One region of the Priestia veravalensis genome, then DNA from elsewhere that is predicted to be linked to it. Evidence: predicted binding sites of a transcription regulator. Region 1 holds the regulator's gene; each other region holds the start of a gene.
The links. The regulator LexA, encoded in region 1, represses DNA repair genes until DNA is damaged. The targets are predictions, from matches to a motif close to CGAACATATGTTCG.
Positions count from the first base shown of each region.

Region 2: a site for LexA is predicted at 1,287-1,300, ahead of AS180_RS19120 (DNA polymerase IV). Genes of this name have one in related genera too.
Region 3: a site for LexA is predicted at 2,222-2,235, ahead of recA (recombinase RecA). Genes of this name have one in related genera too.

Region 1 is NZ_KQ758632.1:14,139-17,413, forward strand. Features, by position in the region: gene AS180_RS04670 (magnesium transporter CorA family protein) at 1-883, opposite strand, end outside; gene lexA (transcriptional repressor LexA) at 990-1,610, opposite strand; gene yneA (cell division suppressor protein YneA) at 1,755-2,090, shown strand; gene AS180_RS04685 (YneB family resolvase-like protein) at 2,166-2,837, shown strand; gene AS180_RS04690 (DUF896 domain-containing protein) at 2,899-3,129, shown strand.
Region 2 is NZ_KQ758705.1:7,946-11,220, forward strand. Features, by position in the region: gene AS180_RS19120 (DNA polymerase IV) at 66-1,265, opposite strand; gene AS180_RS19125 (DedA family protein) at 1,452-2,027, shown strand; gene AS180_RS19130 (RNA polymerase sigma factor) at 2,064-2,546, opposite strand; gene AS180_RS19135 (DUF6449 domain-containing protein) at 2,560-3,275, opposite strand, start outside.
Region 3 is NZ_KQ758627.1:67,580-70,854, forward strand. Features, by position in the region: gene rny (ribonuclease Y) at 1-770, opposite strand, end outside; gene recA (recombinase RecA) at 1,052-2,089, opposite strand; gene AS180_RS22030 (hypothetical protein) at 2,279-2,500, opposite strand; gene AS180_RS00400 (competence/damage-inducible protein A) at 2,627-3,275, opposite strand, start outside.

The sequences.
Region 1 (3,275 bases):
CGGCTGAATGTGAAATACAAGAAAAAACGTGGTCTGTTACAACATAGTATGTTTCGGGCGTCCATCGCTTGTAGACGTGTTGATCATTGTATTCATCAATATATTCTTGGTTTCTAGCTGAAATAAATGGTTTACCGCCAGTATCATAGCTGTTCAGTTGTCCAGTTCGAAATAAGGTGCCACTGCTAATAGGCTGTTCATTGTTGACGGTTACGTAACTTAGTACGTACATCCGTTCATCAATAAAATAAGGCAGGCTTCCAAAATGTTTGCTGTGCTGTGTTTCTTGCTCAATGTAAGGTTTTAGAAACGGTGTTAAGTTTGAAAAAATATAATCTTGTACTTTATCATAGGTTTTATTTTTGTATGTAATGGTCGCTCCGTGCTCTTCAGCTAATTTAGGCTCTAATACGCGAAAATGATTCATAAACTCAATGACGTCATCGTACGAATAATGGTTTCCCTTTACTTCGATACGAATCGTCATTACACCGATTTCAAATGGGCATAAAAAAATATCAATAGACAAAACTTCACTTAGAATTGTTGACGCTTTTGTTTCAAATGTAATTTCTTGATTCACCTTTTTTGAAAATCGAATGAGCCCTGTTTCTTTTGGTGATTGAGGAAAGAGAATACATTCGATATAAGGAAGAAAGTATTGATCAAGGCTAGCGTGGGAAACAAAATAGTCTTTGCTATAAAATTTCTTTTCTAAATCTGTATTCTCTAGAGAAAAAAAGTCAAATTCATGCTCATAAAGAGCTGAAACTAAATCTTTTTTCTCTTTTCGGTTAAAAGAAAAAGGAAACAAGAACATGTTTATTGCACGATTCGGTGTAATATCTTGAAAAGGAGAGTTCATTGCTTGCCACTTATCCACTGAGAAATTCCCTCCCTTATGCTTTTCATTATTGCTCTTTAAGTAATATACCTATATTTGACCAAAAAAAAACATAAAAAACCAGCTGGGTTGCAGCTGGTTTTTCTTAATGAATGGAGCGATATACTCCAATGACTTTTCCTAAAATAGTTACATGACGTAAGATAATAGGTGCCATTGTGGAGTTTTCTGGCTGTAAGCGAACGAAATTATCTTCTTTAAAGAAACGTTTGACAGTTGCTTCGTTGTCTTCCGTCATTGCTACAACAATATCGCCGTTATTAGCTGTTTGCTGTTGGCGAACAATGACCATATCTCCATCTAGTATACCGGCTTCAATCATACTTTCTCCCATAATTTCTAACATAAATACTTGCTCATCTGGAGAGGCGTACTTGTCAGGTAACGGAAAGTATTCTTCTACATTTTCAATTGCAGTAATTGGAAAGCCTGCCGTAACTTTACCGATAACAGGAACATTTATAACTGCACTTTGTGGAATGCTTACATCGGCCTCTGCTTGAAGAACTTCAATTGCTCTTGGTTTTGTGGGGTCTCTACGAATTAGACCTTTACTTTCTAAACGAGCTAAGTGCCCGTGAACTGTTGAACTAGATGCTAAACCAACTGCTTCACCAATTTCGCGAACAGATGGGGGATATCCTTTTAATTTCACTTCATGCTTAATGAAATCTAGTATTTCTTGTTGACGTTTTGATAGCTTCATACATTTCACCTCATTTTTAGCTATTCTTTGCTATAAATTATATCATGGCTATATATAATATACAAACATAAGTTCGAAAAAACCCATTGACAGAAACGGATGTTCGCAATAAAATGAGAACATACATTCTGAGGGGGATTTGAAATGAGACCATTAATAGAATCTATTAAACATTATACTACCTTTTTTGTGGTTATCGCCGCACTTACATATGTCTTGACGTTGCTATTAGGAGCAGATAGAGTGGAGTTAGAAAAATATACAACTGTTACTATTGCAAAGGGTGACACTATTTGGGAATTATCCCAAGAATATAGTAAGCATCATAATTTATCACCAAATGAATTTGTAGAATGGGTCCAAAATATGAATGAGCTAACTGTTCCATCTACACAGTCGCTTTCTCCGGGAGATCAGTTATATATTCCGGTATTGAAATCTGATTTAGCAAGTGATCATCAGATTGCTTTTGATAAGTGAACTAGAGCTACGAGTCCTCTACTGAACGATGGTAGGGGTTTTAGTGTTTGGAAATGAAGAAAGGGAGCTAGAAAGATGAAAGCAGTTATCTATTGTCGAGTAAGTACGGATAAAGAAGCCCAAGAGACATCGTTAAAGAGGCAGGAAGAAGAGTTAATGCAACTTGCTACGATGCATAATTTTACAGTTTGTGAAGTTATTTCTGAAAAAGCGAGCGGCTATGAAGTTGACCGAGAAGGAATATTAGAAGTCTTAGAATTATTAAAAGCAGAAGACGTTTCTACCCTGCTTATTCAGGATGAAACACGACTGGGGCGTGGAAATGCAAGGATTGCTTTACTGCACGCGTTAAATAAAGAGAAAGTAGCAATTTACACGATTAGTCATCAGGGACAGCTACAGCTATCAGAAGCTGATTCCATGTTGTTAAACATCATTAGCTTGGTGGAAGAACATCAAAGAAAATTACATAATGCAAAAATTAAACGAGGTATGAAAAGAGCAGTTGCCAATGGGTATCACCCGGAGCATAATTTGAAAAACCAGCATGTAAACTCAGGTAGAGAACGAAAGGAAGTTCCCATAGAAGAAATTGTACAACTACGTAATAATGGCTTAACATTTGCAGAAATTGCTGTCACGCTAAAAGGCTTTGGTTATAAGGTATCAAAAGCAACTGTACACCGTCGCTATCAGGAGTACTGCGACGACCAAGGCGAGCTTCTTGCTAAAAAACAAGAGATTTAGTAAGATGTGTAGTATTGTATTATGGTTTAAACTGTATTAAAAAGCGAGGAGTTCTGACAAAATGTTGTCTAAAGATAAAATGGCACGAATCAATCAACTATCTAAAAAATCAAAGGCGGAAGGTTTAACAGAAGCTGAAGCACAAGAACAGCAAGAGCTTCGTAAAGAATATTTACAAACGTTCCGTCAATCAATGACAAATCATCTTCATACGATTAAAGTTGTTGATGAAAAAGGGAATGACGTAACCCCTAAAAAACTGAAAGATAGCAAAAAGAAGCGTCTACACTAAGGCGATGGTTTGCTGTGGTGCAAAAACTAGGGAAATGAGTTTCTCTAGTTTTTTTGTATATTTTTGCGTTTGGAAACGAAAAATGTAAAAGTACGAAAAAAAACGAATCAAATATTGTACAAAATCGTTAATCATTAGTATGATTA
Region 2 (3,275 bases), on a different contig from region 1:
CACGCTCTATGGATATATTACCCTTTTAGAGTGGATTGAAACATGTCGTTCTATACTCTCTTCTATTATTTTTTTAACCCCTTTCGTATAATTTCATCACCATATTTACTTTGAAGCTGCTGAACTGCTTTATAGAGCGGTTCATCTTTTACGTGCCGTTCATATGTAAATAAACTAAGCTGCTCTTGATTTCGATCGTTCATTCGTTCTACTTGTAGAGCTGCTACCCCTAACAAGCGAACTGGTTCACCGTTCCAATGCTTTTGAAGCAACTTGTTTACCCAATGAAGCAACACTTTTGACTGATTGGTCCACTGATCAATGGTTTGGGTTCTTGTAATTGTTTTGAAATTACTATAGCGAATGGTTAACTGAATCGTTTTGCTGACTACTTTTTTGGCATGCATTCGCTTACTAACAGACTCAGCGAGATCATTTAAAATCGGTACCATCTCCCGATCATCCGTCATATTTTTCGCTAATGTTTTTGAATGTCCAATCGACTTAAATTCCGACCTGCGATTTGGATTTACAGGTCGATCGTCAATCCCATTAGCTCTTTGCTTCATTTCTACTCCTCTTACTCCAACTGTGGCCTTTAGCTTATGATCATCTGCGTGCGCTAGCTCTTCAATCGTATGGATATGAACGGCATTCAACTTCTCAGCGGTTTTATTACCTATACCATGCATATAAACCACTGGGTGTGGCCAAAGTTTCTGATGAATATCGCGCTTTCTTAAAATTGTAATTCCAAGCGGTTTTTTCATGTTGCTTGCCGTTTTAGCTAAAAACTTATTTGGTGCAATGCCGATTGAGACCGGTATTTGTAACTCATTCAAAAGATCGTTCTGTATTCGCTGTGCAATCTCGAGTGGCGTACCTTGATGAAAGCAATCCGTTATATCTAGATATCCTTCGTCAATAGAAGCAGGCTCAAGAATAGAAGAGATCGTTGATAAATAAGAAAACATTTGCGCTGATACTTTGCGATAAAGAGTAAAATCTGGTTTTAACACAATTAGCTGAGGAAAAATTTTTTTAGCTTCCCATAATGGCATCGGTGCATATATTCCTTTATTGCGAGCCGCATAGTTGCACGTTACCACAATCCCTCTACGCTCTTTTGGGTTACCCGCAATGGCCATAGGTTTTCCTTTCAGTGCCGGATTACGCGCTTCTTCCACCGATGCATAAAAAGCATTAACATCAATATGCAATATGACTCTTCCCTTTTTTGGATACATGCCTTTCAACACACTCACCTTCTTTCTATCCGAACCAACAGAATATATGTTCTTATTTTAAACCAAAAAACAATTAATGTGAATAATTCTATAGCGGTTTGTAATATGATGGACAAAGAGTAAAAAACGGGCGGATTGTTTGATGAACATCCCTTTGAAGCATTCGTATACTATAATAACTTTGACAAAAATGGGGGAAACGCCGTGGTGGATCAGATTATCACAGTAATTCAACAGTTTGGATATGGATATTTCTTTTTATTAATCATCATTGGTGCTAATTTCACACCTATTCCAGATCCTCTCTTTATTATGCTTGCAGGTAACCATGCCACTCTTTCTACTTTTCACCCTCTTATTGCTTTTCTCTTGACTTACAGTGCCATGATGCTTAGCTTATATGTTAAATTCTTATTTGCTAGATGGTTTCGCAAGCAAACAATAAAAGCTCTCTCTCAATCACGCTTTCAAAAAAAGCGATATGAAATTGAAAACCTCATTACCTCATACGGTTCCTTCGGCATTATGCTCAGCTTCTTCTTGCCGGGAATGCGACACGTTATGCCATTATTTTTAGGAACAACGAAAATGCCTCACCTTAATTATATAACAACAACATTTTCATTTGGATTGGTTTGGACGTTTGCGTTTTTTTTATGGGGGTTTAAAGTTGATGATGCCGCTTCATTTGAAACCATTTCTCAATTCACTATTTTGTTTATTGCCATCAGTGTTGGAAGCTTAGCCTATAAAAAGCGAAAAATGCGTAGTAAAGAATGAAAAAAGCCAATCCTCTAAGTAGAAGATTGGCTTCTTTCACATAAGCTGATATGCATAATGCTTCATGAATAGCTTTCGTGCTCGATAAAGTGCAGACTTAATAGTCGTGACTTTCATGTTAAATTGTTCAGAAAGCTCTTCATATTTTAAACCATACTCATATTTTAAGATCAATAGGTTTTTATATTGAGGCTTTAATTTATTTAAAGCTTTTACATATTGCTCAAATTGCTCTTTGGATAATACAAAATCCATCGGTGCATTTTTTAGCTCTGTTGGTCCCTGTGTTAGCACATAGCGAGTATGAACGGAATTTTTTCTGATTAAATCACAGCGCTTATTTAAAGCAACTCGAAACAACCAAGCTCTTTCTTTCCCCTGTTCAACTTTATATTGATTTTCTAAGTATTTCATCGCTACATCTTGCGTGATATCTTCAGCATCTTGCTTGCTGACACCTCGCTTTTGCAAATAAGCTAGCACCTGTCGCAAATATGGTTCAATATTGCTAGCACTCATATTTCTTCTCCCTTTATTTTAGTAATTTTTCTTTAATAAAGTCTGGAACTGTCTCCTCAGTAAATTCCTGGATTTCAGGAGTACTAGGATCTTCTTTATAATAGATACCGACTAAATAAGCTCCGTTGCTTGCCCAAGATACGGTTTCTAAAATTTCTTCTTTTTGATCGTTATTCTTCACTTCAATCGTTTTCTCAGATTCTACTAATGAAGGAAATTCTTCGTCTGCATAAAAGTCTATTTCATGCTGATGTGGATTTTTTAGCACAACTATTTTTTCAATATCTTCTGGTAATACACGCACTTTGTTATATAGGCCTTTTTTCTTTAGCCAATCGCTCACTTCATCATACGATTTTTCCCAGGTTACGTGTTGCTTATTTTTGCCTTGGCCCGTATTGAAATCAATATAAGCCCATGGTCCGCGCTCGCTGTACATTTCTTCAAATGTTTCGTTTTTCATCGACGTTTTTAGTATTTCAGCAAGCGCTTTAATATCTTCTGGGTTGCGAATGCTAGCTTGCTTACTAATTTGTCCATCCGAGGTAATTTGTACATTTGTAACATCACTCATATCTCCACTTCGTAAAAATGGATTAAAGTTTTCTTTAAACTCTTTTGTTTCAGCGATTTTCTTATACAGTGGATGATACGCTTTAAAGTTCAACTCATACTCACGCACAAGCGTCTTGCCGTTTTTAAGCTTATAGGCAATTGCTACTGTGCGCC
Region 3 (3,275 bases), on a different contig from region 1:
AAACCTGATAAAATAACTGCTTCTGGTGTATCATCAATAATAAGATCAATACCTGTTAATGTTTCTAATGTACGAATGTTTCGACCTTCTCGACCAATGATTCGACCTTTCATCTCATCGTTTGGTAAGTTAACAACTGAAACCGTTGTTTCAGCTACGTGATCCGCTGCACAACGTTGAATCGCAAGCGAAAGAATTTCTTTAGCCTTTTTATCGGCTTCTTCTTTGGCACGATTTTCTGTTTCTTTCACCATCATCGCAACATCATGGGAAAGTTCATTTTCAACACGATCTAAAATAATCGCTCGTGCATCGTCTCTCGTTAAGCCTGAAATGCGTTCTAATTCCGCTTGACCAGCCTTGACTAATTCTTCAACTTTGCTTTCCATCTCTTCAATATGCTGTTGTTTAACAGTAAGAGAATTATCTTTCTTTTCAAGTGCCGCTTCACGTTTATCAAGTGACTCGTCTTTTCGATCAAGATTTTCCTCTTTTTGCATTAATCGATTTTCTTGTTTTTGAAGTTCTGCTCGACGATCACGAATATCTAGTTCTGCCTCTGTACGAAGCTGATGGATTTCATCTTTCGCTTCTAATAAAGCTTCCTTTTTCAAAGCTTCCGCCTCACGGGTTGCATCATCGATAATTTGTTCTGCGTTTGACTTTGCTCCCGCAACCTTAGCTTCAGCAATCGATTTACAAACAAAAAAGCCAACAACTGCACCGACGATTAGGCCAAGCAAAGCGAAGATGATTGTAATTATATCCATCATTTCACCTCCCCTTGCTATAAACTTGTAAGTTTTTAATTTCATGTCGGCATGTATATCGCCTTCACCTTTCAATATACACACAAAGGCTTTTAAACGCTAAAATGTTTTAAAAAGGGAAAATATACATCTTAATTGTAAGTCTGTCCATTTTTATTGTCAAGCCTATGAAAATGCTATGTCACGAAAATCCTTGCCCCTGCTATCACTATGATTAACATTTTTTTCAAAAAAAAGACCCTTTTTTAAAAAAGAGTCTTTTTTAAGCAAAAGAAGTGTTATTAAATTTTCAATTCATCTTGAGCATCGTCTTCAGGCATTTGCTCTGCCGCTTCGTCTAATCCATGATATTCACGAACTTGGCCAGCAATTTCTTGACGAATATCAACATTTTCTTTTAGGAACTGCTTCGCATTCTCACGGCCTTGACCTAAACGTTCTTCGTTATAAGAATACCAAGCTCCACTTTTTTGTACGATATCTAAATCAGAAGCAATATCTAAAATTTCTCCTTCTTTTGAGATTCCTTCTCCGTACATAATATCCACTTCAGCTGCGCGGAATGGTGGTGCTACTTTGTTTTTGACAACTTTAATTCTTGTCTTGTTTCCTACAATATCGTTACCTTGCTTCAACTGCTCAGCACGACGAACTTCAAGGCGCACTGAAGAATAGAACTTAAGCGCACGTCCACCTGGCGTTGTTTCAGGGTTACCAAACATAACGCCAACTTTTTCACGAATTTGGTTAATGAAAACAGCAATTGTTTTCGACTTATTAATAGCACCTGATAGCTTACGAAGTGCTTGAGACATTAAACGAGCTTGTAAACCAACGTGAGAATCTCCCATTTCACCTTCAATTTCAGCCTTAGGCACAAGGGCTGCAACAGAGTCAATAACCAGAATGTCAACTGCTCCACTACGAACTAACGCTTCAGCAATTTCAAGTGCTTGTTCACCTGTATCAGGCTGTGATAAAAGAAGCTCGTCAATATCGACACCCAACTTTTGTGCATACACCGGGTCTAACGCATGCTCAGCATCGATAAACGCTGCTTGTCCACCCTGCTGCTGTACTTCTGCAATTGCATGAAGCGCAACTGTTGTTTTACCAGAGCTTTCTGGACCATAAACTTCAATAATACGTCCGCGTGGATACCCACCTACACCAAGCGCAACATCTAACGCTAGAGAACCACTAGACACAGTTGAAATTTTACGTTCCGTTTGTTCTCCTAATTTCATAATTGAACCTTTACCGAATTGCTTTTCAATTTGTTTTAGAGCCATATCAAGGGCTGCTTGACGATCGTTCACTCGATTTCCTCCTCTATACTTGCTTGCTTTGTTTTATAATTTAAGATTACTACATTGTAGTAGCAATGACGTTTTAATTAACTTTCTATACATAACTATACTCGCTTTTGAGTCATTTGACAAGCAAAAAAGCGAATAAACGTTCGATTTTTTTATTTTAACAGCCAAGACCATATTTTAAAAAAATAACTATTTTATGAAGGAAAAGAGTTTGGGACATAACAAAAGATTGCTTCTAAGAGACGAACAATAGCTGTTCCAATCTTTTTGGTTTGTCTCAACACGTTCGTTCCATTGCGCTACGGCCACTCGCTTTCCGCGGGGAGGAACCTGAGCTTCCTCGCTGCGCTGCGGGATCTCAGTTTTCCCTCTCTTTCCCGCAGGAGTCGAGTGCCCTACGCTCCATTCCACCCTGTTTCCAACATTGTTTTCACAATCAACAAAAAACCTGAACGATTAAAAGTGAGAAACTCTCAATCGTTCAGGTTTATCATTGGCTGAATTACTTATGTCCCAGCCTCACACCGCTTCAATATATTACTGTTTCAATAGTTGTAAAAGATAATAAATTCCATAATTCACAGTGCGTTTACGGATACCATCACGACTGCCTGTAAGCTTTAGCGAATACACGCGTGTTTTTTCATTTTTAAAAGCTATACCAATGTAAACTGTACCAACTTCTTTACCTTCTTGCTTAGACGGACCAGCGACGCCTGTAAAGCTAATACCAACATCAGAGCCTGTCAGCTTTTTCACACCAACAGCCATTTCTTCTGCGCATCTCTCGCTAACTGCCCCGTCTTGCTCTAGGGTTTCTTTTGCTACATGTAGCACATTGTGCTTTACCTCAGTGTGATAAGCAACAATGCTACCTTTTACAACATCTCCAGCTCCAGGAATGCTCGTTAGCGTCCCACTAAACAATCCGCCAGTTAAACTTTCAGCTGAAGCAACGGTCACTTCTTGCTCTCGCATTGTAGCAATGAGTTCAGCCTGTAGAGATGTCATATCGTATCCGTAGAAAAACTCTCCTACACGGCTCATAATCTGCTTTTCTACTTCATCAAGCATTCGATGAGCCTCAACCACATCTCCATGCTTAGCCGTTAAGCGAAGCGTTACTTCTCCATCAGCAGCTAACGGCGCAATGGTTGGGTTTGTTTGTGCATCTAATAAATCCTCA